DNA from 3 places in the Rhodococcus sp. NPDC055024 genome. Region 1 is predicted to be linked to each of the others. Evidence: riboswitches for the same ligand, from Rfam matches in the RefSeq annotation. Region 1 holds a riboswitch; each other region holds the start of a gene.
The links. Region 1 has a riboswitch for cobalamin ahead of ACWF6P_RS15120 (FecCD family ABC transporter permease). Riboswitches for the same ligand answer to the same signal wherever they lie in the genome.
Positions count from the first base shown of each region.

Region 1 (7,640 bases):
GAGACGATCCAGTCCGCCGACTCGGAGAATGGTGCCGATATTGGCCGCATTGCTTGTGGCAACAACTTTTTCGATCGGAAGTTGGAAAGTGCTTTCCGTTCCGCAGTTCTCCAGCGTGACCGAAGTCTTGTCTGCGGCTTCGTCGACGGGTGCGGTCGCCGTGCAGCCGGAAACGGCGAACAACGCTGTCGCGGCTGCGACCGCACCGAACAACGCGCGGGTCTTGACGTGTATCAAAGTGCAGTCTCCGAAAATGTGAGTTGTGGTTGAGAATTTCGTGATTCGAATACGAGATGTGAACGGCCTGTCGCAGGGTTCACGAGCTCGAAAGTCTCGACGCCGAAAACAGTTGCGACCACCGAGGTGGTGAGTACATCGGAGGGATGACCGAAGGCTTTGGCAACTCCGTCCGCGAGCACGAGTACCCGATCACACACTGCTGCAGCCAAATCGAGGTCGTGCAGTGCCATGATCACCGTCCGGTCCAACGACCGGACCAGATCGAGCAGTTCGAGTTGATGCCGGATGTCGAGATGATTGGTCGGCTCGTCGAGGATGAGTACGCCGGCGTCCTGCGCGAGACCTCGGGCGAGAAACACCCGCCGACGCTCACCGCCGGAAAGCGTGTCCATCGAAGAGAACCGGTGCTCGATCATTCCGACCTCGCCCAGAGCACGATCGACGACGGCATTCTCGTGCTTTCCGCCGACGCTCCAGGGCTTTGCGTGTGGGGTGCGCCCCAAAGTCACGTATTCGTGAACCAACAGGTCGGCGGGACTTTGCTCTTCCTGCGCCACAAAAGAAATCGCTTTGGCCCGCGAACGCGCCGACATCGCGTGCACGGACTCGCCGCCGACGCGAACGTCACCGCCGGCGATCGGTCCGAGACCGGCGAGAGCACGCAAGAAGGTCGACTTGCCCGAGCCGTTCGGACCGACCACACCCACCACTGCGCCGGCGTCAGCCACGATGTCGACGCCCTTGACGATGGTTCGACGGTCGATGCGGACAACTACTCCGGACGCAGTCAGCGGCAGTGCACGGGTGCTCACGAACTACCACCGAATCGGTAGCGCCGACGGCCGAGAAGCAGAAGAAACAGCGGGGCACCGATCACTCCGGTCACCACGCTCAGCGGGATCTCGGTCGGCCGCAACGACGTCCGCGCCACGACGTCGACCCACACCAGGAACGACGCCCCGATCAGCGCCGCCGCCGGCAACACCACTCGATGTCTGGCTCCGACGATCATGCGTGTCACGTGCGGTATGACCAAGCCTACGAAGGCGATCGCACCGGACACTGCAACCATCGTGCCGACCAACGCTGCCAGCACTCCGAACAACACGTTTCGCAGGGTTCGGATGGGAATACCGAGGGAAGCCGCGACGTCCGGCCCGGCCGCCAGTGCGTCCAACCAACCGTGCAGCGCGAACACCGCTGCCGTCAACAGGACCACCACGATGGCCGGCGCCCACAACTTGTCCCAGGAGGCACCGGCCAAACTTCCCAGGAGCCAGAATAATACGGACTGCGCAGCCTGGGAGTCGTTGGTGCGCAGCACCAGAAAGCTCGCGATGGCCGACAACGCAGATGCGGTAACAGTGCCGGTCAGAACCAATCGCAGCGGAGTTATGCCGCCTTGCAGCGTCGCGATGGTGAAGACGAGGATCGCAGCTCCCAGAGCTCCGATCATCGCACCGAGGCTGAGTGCCCATACTCCGGCGCCGGCGAACAGTCCGGTGGTGATGACGGCGGTAGCACCGACACTCGCGCCGGACGACACTCCGAGCAGGTGGGGATCGGCAAGAGCATTGCGGACGAGGGTTTGCACCACCGCGCCGGCAACGGCAAGACCAGCGCCGACAGCCAGACCGAGCAGCACCCGAGGTGCCCTGATCCCCCACACGATCGCAAGATCCGAGCGTGTGACGGCCGGGCCTCCGAAGCGCGAGTGCACCACGTCCACCACGGTGGACACGGGGAGCATCTCGGATCCGAAGGCCAATGCGCACACAGCCGAGAGCAAGGTGACGACCAGCAGAGCGGGCAGCACGATACCCGGACTGAGTCGTCCTCGCGGTGCACCAGCCTTCGGCGAAGGCAGGTGGGTAGGTGGAGACAGAGCTCCGCCAACAGCATTCATGGTGTGACCGATCCATCCTCGTGGCATGACACAACGTCAACGAGGGTGGTGTCTGGCTACGGTCGACGCGTGGACGACCTCACAGTGGCGGGACCGCGCCGGAATTGCACCGACTTCCCATTACCTCGATGATGACGTCAGAACCATAACGGACGGCGGTCACCATTCTCGACACTGGATCAGGATTCCGACGCGATCATCGATCTCGCATGCCGCACGACGGCTTCCGTGCGCACCCGAAGTTCTTCGGGTGAATCCGATTCCAGCACAACCCGATGCACCTGACTGTCCACGGCAGTCACGGTCAGCCGCGAGGTCAACAACGCGTCCTGCGCACTGAATCCACGGCTTTCCAACACCTCCGAAAACCCTAGTACCAGTTGCCGATTCATTCCTTCGACCTGTTCGATGAGCTCAGGCGTACGCGGAACCTGATCGTAGAGCAGGTGAAAGAACTGTCGCGGTTTACTGTTCACCGCGACCGCGCACTCCACCAACATCCTGACGGCGTCGTCGAGGGAGAGTTCGCGCTCGACGATGTCGGAAAGGCAGACCGCAAAACTTTCCCGCGCGGCACTCACGTGACGGTTCGCCAACTCGGAGAGGATCTCGTACTTGTTTCCGAAATACTGGTAGAGCGAGCCCACCGACACGCCTGCCTCGTCAGCAATCCGGTTGGTGGTCGCCGCCATGCCCTCCGAAGCGAAAACGCGAGTAGCTGCCTCCAGGATCGCGTCGTACGTAGCCCTGGAGCGCTGCTGGGAGGGCCTTTTCCGCAGAGTCGACACGGTCCTCCGATGCGAGTTGTCAGCCGCGATGCCGGTATCGAGAATTGTGTAGGTGACCAGCGCCGATTATTCGAAGTTTATGCCCGCCCGGTACGCCGACCACATGCCGGCGCCGACCCCGACGTGGTGGGAGTGGAACGGCAATACCGTCCACGTCGCACGGGCGGTGGTGCCGCACGCGCCGGTTCGTGTTCTCGGCATCCACGGCGCCGGCGGGTACTCGGGCGCGTTGTGGCCGTTTGCCGGGATCGGCGTGAAACTCGGCGCCGAAGTCCTCTTCCCCGACCTTCCGCTGTACGGCGACACCGTTGCAGCCGACCCCGCCGGCGTCCGGTACGAGCAGTGGGTCGATCTTCTCTGCGATCTCGTCCGAGCAGAGAAGGCAGCCGATGATCGGCCGCTGGTACTGCTGGGAGCCAGCATCGGCGGTCTGCTGGCCTACGAGGTGGCCGCGCGGACCGGTCTGGCCGACGCCGTTGTCGCTACCTGCCTGCTCGATCCGTCGAATCCCTCAGCCAGAGCTGCCGCAGCGCGGCTCGCCCCGATGGGTGTCTACGGCGCTCCCCTGATGCGCCGCACCGATCGGCTGGTGGGCCGGATCCGCGTACCCATCCGTTGGGTCGCCGACGTCGCGAACATGAGCAGCAATCGGGAACTCTCGACGCTGTGTGCGACGGATCCGCGCGGCGGCGGCGTTCGAGTACCACTCGGATTCCTCAGCAGCTACTTCTCGTTCGAGCACACCGCGCCCGAATCGTTTCGGACGACGCCTGTCCTGCTCACCCACCCGGCCGACGACCGATGGACACCGCCCGAGCTGAGCCTGGAGTTCCTTCGCCGTATCAACGCACCCACCGAATCCGTGATGTTGGACGGGTGCGGGCACTTTCCCGTCGAAGAGCCGGGCCTGACGCAGTTCCACGACGCCGTCGCCACACTGCTGCGCTCCGTCGCCGAGCGTCACCGCACGAAACCGTCGTCACCCGCCTAGCCTGAGAATGGTGAGCACCGAAACGGAAGCATCGGCCGACGAGAGCACCACGACGGTCGTACTGGCGTTTGCGGCGAACGCACTGATCGCCGGGGCCAAGACCGCGGCCGCCATCGTCACCGGATCTGCCTCGATGGTCGCCGAGGCGACCCACTCCTGGGCCGATACCGGCAACGAAGTGCTGCTGCTGATCGCGAACCGCCGCTCGAAACGGGTTCCCGACCGAGACCAGCCACTCGGGTACGGCCGGGAGGCCTACATCTGGTCGATGTTCGCCGCCCTCGGACTGTTTGCACTCGGCGCGGGTGTCTCGATCACCCATGGCATCCAGGAACTGTTCCATTCCGAACCGGCGTCCGACTTCGGTGTCGCCTACGCCGTCCTCGGCGTCTCGTTCATCCTCGAAGGCATCTCGTTCCGGCAGGCGTACAAACAACTCCGAAACGAAGCGTCCGCCGTGAACCGCGACGTCATGACCCAGGCACTCAACACATCCGACCCGACGACTCGGGCCGTGTTCGCCGAAGATGCTGCGGCACTTATCGGTTTGGTCATCGCGTTCGTCGGTGTTCTGTTGCACCAGATCACCGGTTCGCCGATCCCCGACGCCCTCGGCTCCATCTTCGTCGGCATACTTCTCGGAGTCATCGCGATCATCCTGATCGATCGCAACCGCCGATTCCTGGTGGGCGAAGAGGCCTCACCGACGCTGCGGGCAGCAGCCGTCGAAGCCCTCACTCAACTACCCGAGATCAACCGAATCACGTTCTTGCGCATGGAATACCTCGGGCCCCGGCAGGTGTACCTGGTAGCCAGCGTCGATCTGGTCGGTGACTACGTGGAATCCCGTGTGGCGCACACGTTGCGCGAACTCGAACGCTCACTCGAGCAGAGCCCACGCGTCGTGCGGGCGATCCTGACTCTCTCGACGCCCGAAGAACCGTCGATCACCGTCTGAACTTTCGGCTGGGCGATAGGCTCGTTCGATGCGCGCACTGATCGTGATTCTGATGGTTCTGGGATTTGTCGTCGGGGGAATTCCCCTGGTGGGCAGTCTGATCGACGTGATGACCAGCCCTGACGAGACCATCGTCTACCAGGGTGCCTACGTACCATTTCGGGACGCGCAAATGGCGCGGGACTACGAGTCGACGGTGGCCACCGCCTACGAACCCCTGGACGGACCGCGCTGGCTCGCCCTGGCCTGTTATCCCCTGATCGGAGCAGCACTGGGCGCTCTGACTGCCGTCGTACTGGGACGTCTCGGGTGGCGCCTGACGCGCGCCTGAGCAGACGCCGATGGCCACCCGTCGTCGACACGAGGGGTGGCCATCCGAGGAAGACGTTCAGATGTACATCGCAGGATCGATGTAACTGTTCGGGTCCACCAATTTCTCCTTGGTGGTCCGTGGCCGCGCCACCGCCGGGATGCCTGTCGCGATGGATTCGGCCGGAACATCTCTGGTGACAACGGCGTTGGCGCCGATAGCGCTACCTTCGCCGATGACGACGGGCCCGAGAATCTTGGCACCCGCACCGACCGTGACCCGGTCGCCCAGCGTCGGGTGGCGCTTGACCTGCTCGAGCGAGCGACCACCGAGAGTGACGCCGTGATAGAGCATCACGTCGTTGCCGACCTCGGCCGTCTCCCCGATCACGACGCCCATGCCGTGGTCGATGAAAAACCGTCGACCGATGGTGGCACCCGGATGAATCTCTATGCCGGTGACGAAGCGTGTCAGCTGCGAGAGCACTCGCGCCGGACCGCGTAGTGCAGGGACGGCCCACATGCGATGCGCAACCCGATGCGCCCAAATGGCATGCAGCCCTGAATAAACGAGCGCGTTCTCCACATTGCTGCGCGCGGCAGGATCCTGACCGCGCGCAGCCTGCAGGTCCTCGCGAATTGTCCCGAGGATACTCACAAGTCTCAATCCCGGATGTGTTCGAACAGCGGGGTGGAGATGTAACGCTCGCCGAAGTCGCACACGACAGCCACGATCAGCTTGCCGGCATTTTCCGGACGCTTCGCCAGTTCGAGTGCTGCCCACACGATGGCGCCGGACGAGATGCCGCCCAAGATGCCTTCCTGGGTACCGAGAGCGCGAGCCACCTCGATGGAATCAGGGAACGAAACGTCGATGATCTCGTCGTAGATTTCACGATCGAGAACGTCGGGCACGAAGTTCGCGCCGATGCCCTGGATCTTGTGGGGGCCGGGCTGTCCACCGTTGAGAATCGGCGAATCGATGGGCTCGACACCGACGATCTTGACCTCGGGCTTGTACTTGCGGAGGGTGCGTCCGACGCCGGTGATGGTGCCGCCGGTGCCGATGCCGGACACGAAGATGTCGACGGCGCCGTCGGTGTCGGCCCAGACCTCTTCGCCCGTCGTGGCCTCGTGGATGGCCGGGTTGGCCGGGTTCGCGAACTGGCTGGCCGAGACGGCGTTCTCGGTCTGCTCGACGATTTCCTTGGCCTTGGCGACCGCACCGGCCATGCCCTCGGAGCCCGGAGTCAGCACGATTTCGGCGCCGTAGGCACGAAGCATCACTCGACGCTCGGTGGACATGGTCTCGGGCATGGTCAGGATGACCTTGTAGCCGCGAGCAGCACCGACCATGGCAAGGGCGATACCGGTGTTACCGCTTGTGCCCTCGACGATGGTGCCACCGGGCTTGAGTGCACCGGACTTCTCGGCGGCATCGATGATTGCCACACCGATCCGGTCCTTGACGCTGTTGGCCGGGTTGTAGAACTCCAGCTTGACGGCAACCTGTGCGTCCAGGCCCTCGGTCAGACGGTTGAGCCGCACGATCGGGGTGCGCCCGACCAATTCGGTCACGTTGTTGTAGATCCCGCTCATATCTGGTCCTCCTGAGGATCGAGTGTGTCGACCCGCTCGCTGATCACTGCTATACGGCTGAACTGCTTTACGGCTACAGGCAAGGGCATACAGACGACCGATGCCGCATCGGTTCATCAAATTGAACCAATGCGGCATCAGGCCACTACATACGGGGGCGGTTTATCAGGCCAACCGCTGCTTCAGAGCTTCGAACTCGTCACGAATGCCGGTCGGCAGCTTCTCGCCGACGAAGTCGAACCACTCTTCGATGAGCGGGATCTCGGCCTTCCACTCGTCGATGTTGACCGCGAGAGCCTCGGTGATGTCGGCGTCCGACACGTCCAAGCCTTCGATGTCGAGTGCCGATCCGGTGGGAACGACGCCGATCGGGGTGTCGATGCCCGCAGCCTTGTGCTCGATACGCTCGACGATCCACTTCAGGACGCGAGAGTTCTCGCCGAAGCCTGGCCACAGGAAGCGTCCGTCGTCGCCACGCCGGAACCAGTTGACGTAGAAGACCTTGGGGAGCTTGGACGCGTCCGCGGACTTGCCGAGGTCGATCCAGTGCTGGAAGTAGTCACCGACGTTGTAGCCGAGGAACGGCAGCATCGCCATCGGATCGCGACGAACCGTACCGACCTGGCCTTCGGCTGCTGCAGTCTGCTCGGAGCCGACCGTTGCACCCATGAAGACGCCGTGCTGCCAGTCGCGAGCCTCGGTGACCAGCGGAACCGTCGTCTTGCGACGTCCACCGAACAGGATTGCCGAGATCGGCACGCCCTTCGGGTCGTCCCACTCGGGAGCCATGATCGGGCACTGCGACATCGGGGTGCAGTAACGCGAGTTGGGATGCGCCGCATGGGTGCC
Region 1 is NZ_JBSGVT010000006.1:131,296-138,935, forward strand. It holds gene ACWF6P_RS15110 (ABC transporter substrate-binding protein) at 1-237, opposite strand, end outside; gene ACWF6P_RS15115 (ABC transporter ATP-binding protein) at 234-1,052, opposite strand; gene ACWF6P_RS15120 (FecCD family ABC transporter permease) at 1,049-2,056, opposite strand; cobalamin riboswitch at 2,174-2,309, opposite strand; gene ACWF6P_RS15125 (TetR/AcrR family transcriptional regulator) at 2,326-2,838, opposite strand; gene ACWF6P_RS15130 (alpha/beta hydrolase) at 2,987-3,925, shown strand; gene ACWF6P_RS15135 (cation diffusion facilitator family transporter) at 3,933-4,883, shown strand; gene ACWF6P_RS15140 (hypothetical protein) at 4,912-5,214, shown strand; gene epsC (serine O-acetyltransferase EpsC) at 5,272-5,850, opposite strand; gene cysK (cysteine synthase A) at 5,856-6,791, opposite strand; gene ACWF6P_RS15155 (phosphoenolpyruvate carboxykinase (GTP)) at 6,957-7,640, opposite strand, start outside.

Region 2 (7,640 bases), on a different contig from region 1:
GGCAGTCGAAGGATTTCGTGGGATTTCGCTGCCCGTCGAGATAGCCCGTGCGCGAGAGGCATTGCGTGCGGCAGGGATCGACGACGAGGTGCCGAGCAGTACCGACATGGTTCCTACGCGCCTTCGTGAACTCTTTGCATGGACGATCCGTGAGGGCGTGACCAATGTGGTTCGGCACAGCGGGGCAACACACTGCCGGATCACGGTCGACGAGAAAAGCGCGACTGTCGTCGACGACGGACACGGGGCCGGGTCGGCGTCTTCCGGCAACGGTCTGATCGGATTGCGAGAGCGAGCCGGTGCGTCGGGCGCACGAGTGATCATCACTCATCCCCAGCCGCAGGGGTTTGCACTTCAGGTAGTCGAACAGGAGAAAGTGTGAGCAACCAGGGCGAGCGGGCATCCATACGGCTGCTCTTGGCGGACGACCAGGCACTCGTGCGAGGAGCGCTGGCCGCGCTGCTCGATCTGGAATCCGACCTGTCCGTGGTGGCCGAGGTCGGCCGCGGTGACGAGGTAGTGGCCGCCGTTCTCGAGCACCGCCCGGATGTCGCACTTCTCGATGTCGAGATGCCTGGCATGGACGGGATTGCCGCGACGGCAGCCCTTCGCGAGGCAGCACCCGACACTCGAGTCCTGATCGTCACCACGTTCGGACGTCCCGGATTTCTTCGCAAAGCCCTGCACGCCGGGGCCGGCGGGTTCGTCGTCAAGGACACGCCCGCCAGGCAGCTTGCCGACGCCGTCAGACGTGTCCACGCCGGATTGCGCGTCGTCGATCCCACCCTTGCGGCCGACAGCCTCGTCAGCGGCGAGTCGCCCCTGACAGAACGTGAGACCCAAGTTCTCCGGGCCGCGCACGACGGCGCGCCCGTGGCAGCCATCGCGGCGGAACTCTTCCTCTCCCCCGGAACGGTTCGAAATCACCTGTCGGCCGCGATGGGTAAAACCGGCGCCACGACACGTGCCGAAGCCGTCAGAATCGCCGAGTCGAACGGCTGGCTCTGATCAGGACGGGCGAGAACCCGCTTCCCGGCAAATAGTTCGCCGCTCGTTCATTGATGGCAATTTGTCCAGATCACTCAAAGTAGGGACCTTATACCCTAGGGATTTGCCCGGAAAACTACCCGGTCACGCAAGTCCGAAACAGCTAATCGTTCGATAACTGGCTATGATGCAGTTAATTGAATTGACGGAGCCTGTGTAACGGGGAAGGGGCGTCTCATGTCGAACCAGTTCAACGATCGATTGAACTCGCTGTTCGAGACTGCCGACTTTCACGTCACCAATGCGATGGTCGTTCGCGGCATGACCGAGTTCGGTTGCCGCATCTCGACTCCGTATCTGTCACAACTGCGCACCGGCGTCCGAACCAATCCGTCACCGGAAGTGGTTGCCGCCCTCGCGCACTTCTTCAACGTCCATCCGGACTACTTCTACGCCCCGTCCGACCACACTCCGCCCGCCATCTCCGGTGGCGAAGCTGACCTTTCTCTACTCGAACAGTTGCACAACGTGCGCCTGCGAAACCTCACCTCGCGAGTCGTCGACCTCTCACCGTCGTCGCAGGATCTGCTCGTGGAAATGGCGGAAAATCTGCGCTCCTCGGAGAATCTTCCGCGCGTACCACCGGACTCGAATTCCTACATGTCACGCGCCTAGTGCTTCGTCGACTCTCCTTGACTGCTCAGGGAGGGTTGGCCTTATGCTGGTCGATGCAGCTGGTTCGCCCGGCACGGTCATGAGGAGCCCCGAAGACCGTTCCCGGCGTCGAAGCCCCGTCAGCGCAAGCTGTCGGAGTGAGAGGGAACCCGGTGAAAATCCGGGACTGTCCCGCAGCGGTAAGCAGGAACGACCGCCGTTTATGTGCACTGGGCATCCGCCTGGGAAGCGACGGCCAGTAGGTTCGATCCAACTCGATCGAGTGCCCGCGAGTCCGAAGACCTGCCGACTGTGTCGGGCACGCCGTGCCCGACGGTCCACCGCCTCGTGGAATGGGCGTGTAGATCTCCATCGGACCTCGTGTGCGGTGCGGGCAGTGCTGCCTGCCGAAACTCGAGGTCTCGTGAGGTGTACCCGTCTGCCGGCAGTGGCCATCAATGCATTGGCAATCTGGAGAAACTCCGTGACAACGACATTCACTTCGACCGTGCTGGGCTCACCGCGCATCGGTCCTCATCGAGAACTCAAGCGGGCAACCGAAAGCTACTGGGCGGGGCGCATCGACGCCGACGCCTTGCAGAGCGTGGCCCGTGACCTCCGTCGGCAGGGCTTGGCCGACCTCCGTGACCTGGGCCTCGACTCAATCCCGGTCAACACCTTCTCCTTCTACGACCAGATGCTCGACACCGCAGTTCTTCTCGGCGCACTACCCGATCGCGTCGCGCCCGTCACCGATCCGTTGGACCGCTACTTTGCAGCTGCCCGTGGGACGGACACCATTGCGCCGCTGGAAATGACGAAGTGGTTCGACACCAACTACCACTACCTGGTGCCGGAGATCTCACCGTCCACCACTTTCGAACTCGACCCGTCCAAGGTCTTGTCCGAACTGGCAGAAGCGCTTTCCGACGGCATTGCGGCCCGCCCGGTCGTCATCGGACCGGTTACCTTCCTGCTGCTCTCGAAGGCTGTCGGCACAGACGAGCCGCTGCTCTCGCGGCTCGACGAACTACTCCCTCTCTATGCGGACCTACTCGGCCGGCTCGCGAAGGCCGGTGCAGGGTGGGTCCAGCTCGACGAACCGGCACTCGTGGGCGATCGCACCGACGAGGAGATCGAAGCGGCACGCGCTGCGTACGAACAGCTTTCGGCGCTTTCGGAGCGACCGTCGATTCTGTTGGCGTCGTACTTCGGTTCGCTGCGTGACGCGTTGCCCGCACTTGCTTCGACCGGCGTCGAAGGATTTGCCGTCGACCTGGTGGCCGGTCAGGATTCGATCGGCTCCGTACCTGAACTCGCCCGCAAACTGGTCGTCGCCGGAGTGGTCGACGGACGAAACATCTGGCGGTCGGATCTGGACTCGGCACTGAGCACATTGGGCGCTCTGCTGGGAAGCGTCGATACGCTTGCCGTCTCGACGTCGTGCTCTCTGCTGCACGTTCCGTACACGCTCGACGCGGAAGCCGGGGTCGACAAGGCACTGCGCTCGTGGCTCGCGTTCGGAACCGAGAAAGTCAAGGAAGTAGTCACTCTCGCAACTGCTCTCACACAGGGTCGGGAATCGGTGGAGGACGAGTTCGCTCTGGCGCGAGCGGCCGCCTCGACCCGCAAGGACGATCGCAGACTCAACGACGCGAGTGTTCGAGGCCGTCTCGACGCCGTTCTGAACTCGGCAACTGGTCGAGCACCCGCCGCCGAACGCCGTGCGGCCCAGGACGAGTTGCTCTCTCTTCCGCCGCTCCCCACGACAACCATCGGCTCGTACCCGCAAACGTCGAAGATCCGCATCGCTCGCGCGGCGCTGCGCAAGGGCGAGATCGACGAAGCCGAGTACGTCAACCGTATGCGCGCCGAGATCGCCGAAGTTGTTGCGCTCCAAGAAAAGCTGGATCTCGACGTACTTGTTCACGGTGAGCCGGAACGCAACGACATGGTCCAGTACTTCGCGGAGCAGTTGGACGGGTTCTTCGCCACCGCCAACGGGTGGGTCCAGTCGTACGGCACCCGCTGCGTGCGTCCGCCGATTCTGTACGGCGACGTCTCGCGTCCGAAGCAGATGACCGTCGACTGGATCACGTACGCACAATCGATGACCGACAAGCCGGTCAAGGGCATGCTCACCGGGCCCGTCACCATCCTTGCCTGGTCCTTCGTCCGCGACGACCAACCGCCTGCCGACTCGGCAAATCAAGTCGCACTGGCCATTCGAGACGAGACGGTCGATCTGCAGGCCGCCGGTATCGGAATCATCCAGGTCGACGAACCCGCACTGCGTGAGCTACTCCCACTGCGTGCGGCAGACCAGCCCGCCTATCTGGACTGGTCCGTCGGCGCTTTCCGGTTGGCCACCTCGGGCGTCGCAGATTCCACCGCCATCCACACGCACCTGTGCTATTCCGAGTTCGGAGCGGTGATCGGTGCCATTGCCGGTCTCGACGCGGACGTCACGTCCATCGAGGCGGCTCGATCACACATGGAGGTGCTCGACGATCTCAGTTCGGTCGGGTTCGACCTCGGCGTCGGCCCGGGCGTCTACGACATCCACTCACCGCGTGTGCCGAGCGTCGACGAGATCGCCGAGTCGCTGCGCGAAGCACTCAAAGCCGTTCCGGTCGAACGATTGTGGGTCAATCCGGACTGCGGTTTGAAGACCCGCGGACCGGTCGAGGTCGAAGCGTCGCTGCGTAACCTCGTCGAAGCCGCGAAGTTGGTCCGAGCGGAGCTTTAGGGGCAAAGCCCTTGTGCGCCTTTTCGGTAGTGGGCACTACCAAAAAGGCGCACGGGGGTCAGCTCAACCACGTATTGCCGAAGAGCAGAATTCCGTCCGCACTCGGCGTCACTCCGTGCACGTTCTCGCGCCACGGAATGAAGACCTTGCCGGAGTTGACCACAGCCATCGGCGCCGTCTCGTTGACTACTGTCTGGATGTCGTCGATGACGGCTCGACGCTCTTCCTCCCCCGACGCCGTCTGCAGTTTGCCGAGCAACTCGTCCATCCGAGCGTTCTTGTAGCCGAGGATATTCGACGGCGACTCACTGAACAGATTGCCGTACATACGCACGAACGGTGACTCTTCGAGAACGTTGAACGCGAAGTAGGACACGTCGTAGTCGTGCTTGGCATACAGCATGGAGATCAGATCGTTGATGCTGGTTGCGTAGGTGATGTCGACCGTGAAACCCACTGCCTGCAAGAGCGACTGAAACGTCAGCGCGCTGCGTTGCGTCGCCGGGTCGTTCATTCCGACGTAGGTCAGTTTTCCGTCGTAACCGTCGGCCTTCGCCTCGGCCAGATACTTCTTCGCAGCCTCGGGATCGAAACCGTTTCCCGCCACCGAACCGTGCCATTGCGACCACGACGCGAACATGTCAGTGCCAGGTTCACCGAAGCCGCCTTGAACCCGCTCGTTGAACGTATTCGGATCCACCGCAGCGACGATCGCCTTTCGCACACGCTCGTCCTTCGCCGCCCGATCGTCGCGCTGATTGATCGCCAGCACTCCGGCCATGCTGGCCGAGTACACAAATCCCGGATCGCCGGCTTCGAAAGCCTCGTGAATGAAATCGGGAGACTTCAGATAGGCAACCTGAATTCCGTCGGTGTGTAGGCCCTCCAGTTTGCTCTTCTCGTTGACAATTGCCGGGAAGCGCAACTTCTCGAGATACGGCGCCCCGTCCCAGTACGTTGTACGGGCAGCGAGCACCAATTCGTCTTGGGAAGCGAACTTCTCGACGGTGAACGGGCCTGCCCCGACCGGGACGAAAGTGCCGGTTGCCATCGACGAGGGTGCGACGATCATGCCGGGACCAGTGGTGAACATGATCGGGAACTCGTCCCACGGCTGCGCCAAGGTGAAGACGACCGTACTCGGATCCGGTGAATTCATCTCGCGCACAGCGGTCTTCCACACCAGCGCGTGAGTTCCCTTCTTCTGCAGATAGTGATCGATGCTCCACAACACTGCTGCACTGTCCATCGCGGTGCCGTCGCTGAAGGTGACACCGTCGCGCAATTTCAGTGTCCACACCGTGTTGTCGTCGTTGGCAGACAAAGACTGCGCCATGTGGGGAACATATTCTCCCGCAGCGGTGTCGAAGCGCATCAAAAGGTCGTAAATGGCTGCCATTTCGCTACCACCGGTAGCGCCGCCGTCCTGACGGTCTGCTGGGTCGAGACTGCTGATTCCGTTGTACGTCGCAAACGAGACCGTGCCACCCGAGCGTGGCTCTCCCCCGTCGTTCTGGTCGCCGACAACTCCGGCCGTCACGTCCGATGCATCCGTGGTCGTACCTTGGCCGCTACTCGCACACCCGGTCACCACCAGTGTCGCCGACGCCAGGACAACCATGCAGATTCGAGCGCGAGCTCGGTACGAGCGCTTCATTGCGACTCACTTTCACAGTTCACGGACACGTCGATCTCATGGATCCAACACCCGACAGATTTGTGAGTGAATTCTAGGTAAGGACTCATTCTATGTCTGCGATTTCGCAAAGCTGAGACGATGATTCACAATATTGACGAGGAAAAGAGAATCAAATTCTAGATGACTCTGGTCCGCTGAACACCAACCAGATGGCATCGTCGAGGCTTCCACTGCGCCTCGGCGAACTGATCCCAGCACGAAGGGTGCTCGATCTCCCGTCCGCCGCCGTCTCCGCCTTGCGCAATCACGATCGTTCGGACTAGCGCTCGAATTTCCGAGTCGCCAAGGTTCGTCACAGTCCAGAGAAGTAATACACACATTAATTAAGTGTTGAACCACCCGATCGCGCTAGGGTTAGGCCATGAATGACCCGAGGACCGACAACCAGGCAACCGATGACCTGACAACCGTCGGCGAACTGAACTTCTGGTCGTTCATCGAACTGGCCAACAAGCGACTGGCCACAGAACACGGATTTCGCGACCAGTTGGCCACTGAGGTACTCCTGACGCTCAATCGAGCCTCCAACGTCGTCACCTACGATCTCGAGTCGTCGATCCACCGCCCTCGCGGCTGGTCATGGTCGTCGTTCCGACTACTGTTCGTCACCTGGCTCGCCGGACCGATCGAGCCGAAGGCTGCCGCCGGGCTCACCGGGATGAGTCGAGCCGCGGTCTCCAACCTGTCCAAGTCCCTGCTGGCAGACGGACTGATCGATCGCCGCCCCACCGAGAACGACGGACGCTCTGTCCAGCTGTACCTGACCGACAAGGGCCGAGAAGCCATGGTCGAGGCATTTCGCGAGCAAAACGAACGCGAGCACGCCTGGGTCAGCGTCCTGAGCGAAGCCGAACAGCGCATCCTTGTCATGCTCCTGGACAAACTGATCACCAACCGCAGCCAATTCGACGTACGCGGACGTAACTGACGCAAATCAACACCGTCTCGAGGGTTGCACGCATCACATCATTTTAGTTAATGTATTTACTATCTGGTGGATGTGGGCCAGGCAGAACAGCACAGAAGGAGCCCCGTCATGGCGTTCTATCGACAACTCGGCAACATTCCACCGAAGCGTCACACCCAACACCGTGACGAGTCGGGCAACCTCTACTACGAAGAACTGATGGGCGAGGAAGGTTTCTCCTCCGATTCGTCGCTGCTCTACCACCGCGAAATTCCGTCGGCCATCGTCGACGCAACGGTCTGGGAACTGCGCGACCAAAGCACCACGCCCAACCACCCCCTCAAACCCCGCCATCTGAAACTCCATGCACTGTTCCCCGAGAGCATCTGGAACGAGACCGACGTGGTAACCGGCCGTCGTCTCATACTCGGCAATGCCGATGTCCGACTCTCCTACGTGGTTGCTTCCGCACCATCCCCCCTGTACCGCAATGCAATCGGTGACGAGATGGTCTACGTCGAGTCCGGCGAGGCTACCGTCGAGACCGTCTTCGGCACGCTCGACGCCCGCGAGGGTGACTACGTCCTGATCCCGATGTCCACGACCCACCGGTGGATCCCCAAGGGTGACAAGCCACTCCGCGC
Region 2 is NZ_JBSGVT010000007.1:102,223-109,862, reverse strand. It holds gene ACWF6P_RS16455 (sensor histidine kinase) at 1-382, shown strand, start outside; gene ACWF6P_RS16450 (response regulator transcription factor) at 379-1,008, shown strand; gene ACWF6P_RS16445 (helix-turn-helix domain-containing protein) at 1,225-1,662, shown strand; cobalamin riboswitch at 1,758-1,966, shown strand; gene metE (5-methyltetrahydropteroyltriglutamate--homocysteine S-methyltransferase) at 2,126-4,390, shown strand; gene ACWF6P_RS16435 (ABC transporter substrate-binding protein) at 4,449-6,047, opposite strand; gene ACWF6P_RS16430 (MarR family winged helix-turn-helix transcriptional regulator) at 6,451-7,017, shown strand; gene ACWF6P_RS16425 (homogentisate 1,2-dioxygenase) at 7,126-7,640, shown strand, end outside.
Region 2: another riboswitch for cobalamin. It lies ahead of metE (5-methyltetrahydropteroyltriglutamate--homocysteine S-methyltransferase); the one in region 1 lies ahead of ACWF6P_RS15120 (FecCD family ABC transporter permease).

Region 3 (7,640 bases), 130 kb from region 1:
TGGCCCACGACGATCGAGGCCACCTCGCCGACCGACAGACCGGCCGGCCCCAACGTGATCGCCACGGCGGCCGACCCGGCCAGCGTGACAACACCGATCACCCACAGCAGGGTGACGGCTTTCGGGTTGTCACGCAGCCGAACGCTTGTCGTCATCTCACGCCGTAGACCACGTAGTCGTCGAACAGTTGCCAGACCGTTCCCGACTCCCGAAAACCCGCCTGCGCGAGCGCCGCCAACTGGAAGTCGACGGCAGTGGGCGCGGTGGCGTCGCGTCCGGCGAATCTGCGCTCACGCTCCCCGGTCAGTGCCCCGATGCCGGGAGTGGCCCGCAGCCCGTCCCACCAGCTGCCCCACTCGGGAGCACCGGCCGCAAAAGCGGTGCGTTGCGTCTGCTCGTCGTGAGCTTTCGCCCATCGCCCTATGGCGGGGGAGCGGCCGTCGAAGCGAAAGTGATCACCGTTGAGCAGGACACCGTCAGGGCTCAGCAGTTCGCGACACTGCCGGTACACCTCGACGAGCTGCTGCGGTTGCAACCAGTGCAGTGCGGTCGTCGACACAATCGCCTGAACCGGCGCAGTGACCGTAGTCGGCCAATCGGCTCCCGCGAGGTCTGCGTCGATCAGCTGCAGTCGGTCACCGAAACGAGTCGACGACTGGCGGGCGAGCTCCAGCAGCATCGGGTCGTAATCGATCCCCACAACGCTCGCGTGCTCGAACCTCTCGAGAATCCGGGCGCTCAGTGAACCCGGCCCGCAGGCCAGGTCGACGACCGTGAACGGGGTGTGCGCGTGCTGCAATTCGAGAACGTCGAGAATCACGTCGAAGCGCTTCTCGCGATCCGCGATGTATGCCGCTTGCTGGTCGTCCCACTGACACACCAGTTCTCTGATCTCCGCGGACATCTAGACCACACCCAACTGGCGCAGCCCGTCGGAGAGCTGTTCGATGCCACCGACATTGCGGATCGAGGGATCCATCGTCGTGCCTTCGAGGATGATGTAACGCTTGTTCTTCACTGCGGTGAGCTTGCTGGCGACCGGGTCCGATTCGAGGAACGCGATCTTGTCTGCGGCACTGTCGCCGTCTCCACCGCGGTCGAGATCTGCGAGCACCAGCACGGTCGGGTCTCGATCGAGCACACTCTCCCAACCGATTTCGGGCCAGTACTGCTTGTTGTCGTCGAAGGCGTTCTTCGCACCCACCGCGTCGGTCATGATTCCCGGTGCACCGCAGCACCCGGCGAAGTACGGAGTCTTCGTGGCTGCGTACCACCACGCCAGCGTTACGTTTTCGGCTCCCAGTGCCGCCGTGGCGGTGGCCGCGCGATCCTTCAAACTCTCGGTGAGCTCGACACCTTTGTCCTTGACATCGAACAGTGTTGCCACGTCGTCGATTTCGTCGTACAAGTCGTCGAGCGTGAGGGCCTTGCTCTGCTCGGCATCCTGACCGGTGCACTCGCTGGGAGACTGATATGTCGCGACACCGAGGTCGGTGAACTTGGTCCGGTCGGCGATGCCTTCCGAGGTGAACGTGTAGTTGAAGGTCGTGTAGACCATGTCGGGTTCGCGTTCGAGGACACTCTCGAATGACGGGAACTCGGTGTCGAAGGCCTTCACCTGACCACGCGCCTCGCGCAGTTCGGGGAGGACGTCGTCATCGCTCATGGCGTAGCCGGCCATCCGGTCCTGCACTCCCAGCGCGAACAGCATTTCGGCCGCCGGTTGATTTACCGCGATCGCCCGTTCGATCGGTCGCTCCACCGTGACGTCTCGGCCACAATTCTGGACTGAGGCGCTGGATTGTTCGGCAGTGTTTGATTGTTCGACAGCACTGTCGTCGGAGGAACAGGCGACCAACGATGCGCCCAATAGGGCTGCAACGGCAGCGGCGGGTAGGCGAAGTCTGGACAGACGCATGGAATCTCGTTCTCGCAGGGGCTCGTACGCGGAGCCCGTTACCGTGTGAACAGGCGCCTGTTGACCCCTGCTGCCAGCCGGTATTCGGACTCGAGATCGCCCCACCCGAGCGCCTTCCCAGATTCTCATCCAGTGGCGTAAGCCCGGGCGGTCACCCTCACCGCTGCGCGTCAGTTCCGGATTCACACCGGATTCCCTGACCCCCTGTGTGGAGGTCTGCTGGCACAGAGGAACTTATCACCGCAGTGCACTGCCGGTCAGGTCGGCCAGTGTGAGGCAATCAGATCTCGATGGCCAGGTCGTCGATGTCGGTCAGGGATCCGCCGTCGGCGAGGATGCGCTCGTAGTTCTCGCGTCGACGGAGGTCGATCTCGGTGTTGCTGATGCCCTGCTTCCAGTACCCGAATATCGCAACGTCGTCCTTGTCGAGTCCGACGGTCGAGCGAAAGTGCTTCCGTATTGCGCGCATCTCACTGCGTTCACCGGCGCCCCATACGACGTAGCTCTCGGGATCGGTGAGCTCGCGCGCCCGCGTCGTCAGTGGGCCGTCGGGCTCGGCGAGATCGACCCTGACGCGGTGAAGTTCCAGGCCGGGGAGGGTGGGTAGTTCGGCGAAGGCGACCTCGTCATCTGTTGTGACCCAGCCGATTCCGGCGACGTCGGTAGGCAACTGCTCGATGATCGAGTGCAACGCAGGTATTGCGGTGCCGTCCAGAAAGAGTGCGATACGTCGACCGGGAACATCAGGGATCAAGAAGTGTGGCCGCGGACCGGTGAGGCCGAAGGTGTCGCCGACGGTCAACGCCGCCGCCCATCTCATCATCGGACTGGTCTGTCCGTGCAGGACCACGTCGATGACGATCGATCCGCTCGCTGAATCGTAGGAACGCACCGTGTGCACGCGCGAAGCGTCGTCGAAGGCCGGCCCGAGATTCATCCGTACGGTTACATTCGGGCGTGACCAGGTCGGATCGTCGGTCGACTCGCTCAAGCGAGCAGTGATCCGCAGCAGACGGTCGCTCGGTCGCTCCATTGCCTCGACGATCGCGAGAACGTCGTTGAGTCCGCGATTGTGGTCGGCGGTGCGTAGGACGGTCGTCGGGGAAGTTGTTGTACTCGTGGCGTCTGCATGTGTCATCGGTTGCGCTCCTGGATCGGATTGTCGAGGTGCCATCAGGTTAGTGCTGCCTAAGTAATTGAAGTTGTCCGAAAGCGACATCTGCTTACCTGAAATGACACGCTCCGCGAACAACGCGTTTGAGCGACCTGTGCTCGCGCTGCTACCGTGCTTGTGATGTCCATACGCCGCTCTTCTCTCGCTTCCGGCCGTGCACTGCGCACGGCCCGATTCGGCGTAGCAACATTCCGACGGGGGCGTAAGGCGATCGACCGCCGCCCCTCTGGTCTCGTCTGGATCGAAAGAGCCTTGGCCGCACCGGCCGGATCCGTCTGACATTCGCCACTTCGGCGGGCATTGCCTCGCTGAGATTTCGCAGTGCCACACCTGTTGCAGTGCTGCGCATTTCCCGTACCTGAAGTTTCTCGCGGGTGAGTTTGTGAGTGTCGGCGCCACCGCGCCTGGAATACCAGCCAACTCGTTTTCGTGAAAGGTACACAGCAATGAATCGTTTCGAAGGTCGTCGTATTCTCGTCACCGGCGCAGGATCTGGAATCGGGCAGGCCACCGCGCTGCGGTTGCTCGCCGAAGGTGGCCGAGTGGTCGCTGCCGACATCTCCGAGCAGGGTTTGGCGAACACCCGGAAATCGGCAGAACATGCTTCGACGGAGGATCGCCTCGACACCCTCGTCGTCGATATCGGTAACGAGAGTTCCGTCATCGAGGCTGTGGGTCAGGCGATTTCGACTCTCGGGGGATTGGACGTACTGGTCAACGCCGCCGGGATACTGCGTGGTGGGCACACCCACGAGACCTCGCTGGACCTGTGGAATCAGGTGCTCTCCGTGAACTTGACGGGCACTTTCCTCGTCACTCGTCAGGCACTGCCAGCTCTCCTCGTCACCGGCAACGCAGTCGTGGTGAATTTCAGTTCCACCTCCGCTGCCTTCGCGCACCCGTACATGGCCGCGTATGCCGCGAGTAAGGGAGGAATCCAGTCCTTCACTCACGCACTGGCTCTCGAATACGGCAAGCAGGGTCTGCGTGCCGTCGCGGTGGCTCCAGGCAGTGTGAAGAGCGGGATCACCGACACCACGGCGTCGTACTTGCCGGAAGACACCGACTGGTCGCTCTTCGGCAAGTTGTCACCGATTCTGAGCACTGATCTGGAGTCCAGTGGTGCCCCCATGGCCGGGCCGGAAAGTGTTGCGGGAGTTATCGCGATGCTGGCATCCGACGATGGTGCCTTCATCACGGGCACGGAGATCCGTGTCGACGGCGGCACACACGCCTGATTCTGAGTCCGTCTGACGGCCTACCCCCAGGCAGGCCGTCAGACGCGAGCCGTCATTCGCGCGAGCGAGTGATGGCGGGGACGACGTAGGACTGATCGAGCACGGCGGGCGAAGGTTCGTACATTCTCAGTACCGGTCGGAAATCCCCGCGCGGGGCGGGCAGCCAGTTCGCCTTCGCCGTGGGATCTTTCGGCTCCTCGTGGCTGATCGTGATCGTCAACGCACCGTCGGCGTCGTGGACGATTCCTGGAGTGCGGTCGCCGATCGAGTATCGGTCGACGGGGTTCGCCACGAGGAAGAAGTCCGGCACCGAGTACATCGTCAGCGACCAGAAGGCGCTCACCGGCGGAGTGGGGTCGAGTCTGATTGTGTAGGTACGCGTTCCGTTCAACTGCTCGCCCTGATCGTCGATGTAGGTCATGATGTACGCCGCTTCGTAAGGGTGGTTGCCCCACAGCCCGCCCTTGGCAGCCGCGGCGCGTTCGACGATGCGCAACCTGGGATCGGCGATCTTGAATTGTGGATCGTCGATTGTGCCGACCTCGAAGTAGTCGAGGTTGTAGTCGAAGGCGTGGAATGTGAGCTTCCATCCGTTGACTTCGGGGCTGGAGCCTTTCGTGAGGGCCTCGAGCAGGTTCTTCTCGCCGATCGTCAATCCGTCAGCCAACGCGGCCGCCTCGTCGGCAGAGAGCGAGTCGGCAGAGTGTGAGGTATAGGGAGAAGCACCGGGCTCGTTGATGCCGATCGGCGAGAACGATTCCTGGAGTTCTCGATCGCGCGGGGCCGGCGGAAAGGCCTGTGACCAGATGCGGAGTTTCTCGAGGAACAGGAGGTCCTGGCTTACCCCGGCGTCGGGGACTGGGAGACCGGCCGGGGTCCCGGTGGAGTCGGCGACGGTCAGGGTGGTGGCGTCCTGCAAGGCGTGCACCGCGGGGAGGTCGTCGTCGCCACCGCATGCCCACCGGCCCACGATGGACGCAATGTTCGTGGGAAATCTGATCACCGTGGTCTGGGCCGCCGGGGTTCCCGTCCAGGTGGGTGGGACGAGAAGGAAGTCTCCGCTCTTCGTACCGGTGGCACGGTGCCCGACGTAGGCGAAATTGTTTGTCCAGGCATCGACGAACTGGAGGACGTAGTAACGGCCATCGGTATCGGGGACGTGCAGAGCAACGGGGCCGACAGAGAGATCGATCTGCGCCATGGAATACACGGTGTCGTTGTTGATCGTGACAAAAGTGTCTGCCGGGCCGGCGAGTGCGCGGGCGTGGCTGAAGGTGTTGAAAGGTGCGGCGGGGTTCGCTCCGACACCGTCGTGAACGTACCGATGGACCTGGTCGAGATTGAAAACGAGGGGAAATCCGTAGATATACGCCTGAGCTGCAAGCTCGGTGCGGCTGGTGTCGGTCATCTCTGCCCTCTCGTCGTTCACGTCGGTTCGAAGTCCACCTTGCGGGAACCCTGTCGTCGGGGCATCACCCGCCAGGGGTGACGCCCCGAGGACAGGGAGAAGACATGTCGGATCAGGAGAGTGCGGCGTTGATCGCTGTCGCAGACGAGTGGAACGTCGCGATGTGCTCGAACGACGCCGAACGGATCGGCGACTTCATTGCAGACGACTGGGTGATCGTCTCGGAATCCGGGGTGTCGACCAAAGCGGAGTTTCTGGGCTTCGTGGCGTCGGGTGACCTGACGCATTCGGCGATGGACCGCGTCGGGAGCGCTCGCGTGCGTTTCTTCGGTGACTTAGCACTGTTCACCACGCGGATTACCAATACTGCGCACTACGACGGCAGGCAGTACGACGCCGACGAGTGGACCACCGACGTGTTCGCGCGACGAGACGGTCGTTGGCGCTGCGTATTGAGCCACATCACGCCGGCGGTCGAGGCGAAGATCGAGGACGTGGAACCGTGACGGAAAAGTAAAAGAAAGGCTGATGTTTTAACGGCGACACTATTGGGTAGTAATACGAGTTTCGTATTTGTGAATGTATTTATCGGATTTATCGATTGCGAAGTTTCTGTAGTAGCGTCAGTTGAGTAGATCATTTTGATACGCATACCGGATGAGGTTCTCACATGATTGTTCTCGGCATTATTCTGGCGTTGATCGGCTTTTTCACGGGGTTGAGCATTCTGACCACTGTCGGCATCATCTTGGTCGTCGTGGGTGCAGTTCTGTCTATCCTCGGTGCTACGGGGCGTGCAGTGGGCGGACGAAAAGTCTGGTATTGATCGATACTGCGCGAGTAGCTGAGAAAGCGGTACCCGATCTCTCCGGAGATCGAGTACCGCTTTTTCGTTCTCGATTTACGTGTCGGTGCATCCACCCCGAAACCTGACTCTGAATGGCGTCGGGTAAACATGAAGGATGCTTTCTCGAGATCAGGACGAAGAGAAATCTGCAGAGAGATTCAGATTCCCTCGCAGATGGAATCAAATTGACGAATCGCGCCGCGGTTTGGTGCTGGCGTGGGTGGCCTTCACGCTGACGTTCGGCGGAGCACGTCTGGTGACCTGGTTGATCCAGATCGATACCAGGGATGTCGGCGACATCAGCGCCGGTGGCACTCATCTGCATCACTACCTGTGGGGAATTCTCCTGCTGGCGGGAGTAGCGATCTTCGGACTCGTCGACCGAAGTCCTCGCGCAAGAACCTGGATGGGCATCGCGCTGGGCATTGCGCTCGGACTCATCGTCGACGAAGCCGCACTACTGATCACTCTCGACGACGTCTACTGGCAGAGCGACGGTTGGCCGAGCATCGCCATCGCCGTGTCGATCATCGGTGTTGTGGGAACCGGGCTCGCGCTGACACGAAGCGGAGCGGAGAAGCCTCGAGGTTGATCCGACTGCGGCACGGGTACTCACCCTCGAGCCGGGAAGTCGCGCGGATCGTGAGGTGGCTTGGATGGAACCCAGTTCCGCGGACACATCACCGGATTCCGAAAGCGGAGTTCAACCGATAGATCCGATGGCGGAAGCCGAACGTGAAGCCGCAGCATTGGCGACGCCCGTCCGGCCGCTGGGCGAACCCGGACCGAGATTCGATCGTCGTTCACCGTTCTTCATCGGACTGAGCGCCGCGGCCGGAGTTGCCGTGACGTACGCGGTGATCGAGGTGTTGCTTGCGGCGCGGGGCATGTTGATCCTGATCGTGGTCGCATTGTTTCTCGCGGTGGGCATCGAACCGGTGATCGTCTGGCTGGAGCGGAGAAATTTCCGACGCTGGATCGCGGTCACCGTGGTGCTCCTCGGAATTGCCGTGATGTTGGCTCTGTTCCTCGTTGCTGCGATCACTCCGCTGGTC
Region 3 is NZ_JBSGVT010000006.1:2,385-10,024, reverse strand. It holds gene ACWF6P_RS14545 (FecCD family ABC transporter permease) at 1-155, opposite strand, end outside; gene ACWF6P_RS14540 (class I SAM-dependent methyltransferase) at 152-904, opposite strand; gene ACWF6P_RS14535 (ABC transporter substrate-binding protein) at 905-1,918, opposite strand; cobalamin riboswitch at 1,977-2,157, opposite strand; gene ACWF6P_RS14530 (siderophore-interacting protein) at 2,199-3,056, opposite strand; gene ACWF6P_RS14525 (hypothetical protein) at 3,213-3,371, shown strand; gene ACWF6P_RS14520 (SDR family NAD(P)-dependent oxidoreductase) at 3,539-4,330, shown strand; gene ACWF6P_RS14515 (DUF1254 domain-containing protein) at 4,383-5,738, opposite strand; gene ACWF6P_RS14510 (nuclear transport factor 2 family protein) at 5,843-6,244, shown strand; gene ACWF6P_RS14505 (DUF6131 family protein) at 6,409-6,564, shown strand; gene ACWF6P_RS14500 (hypothetical protein) at 6,701-7,177, shown strand; gene ACWF6P_RS14495 (AI-2E family transporter) at 7,242-7,640, shown strand, end outside.
Region 3: another riboswitch for cobalamin. It lies ahead of ACWF6P_RS14535 (ABC transporter substrate-binding protein); the one in region 1 lies ahead of ACWF6P_RS15120 (FecCD family ABC transporter permease).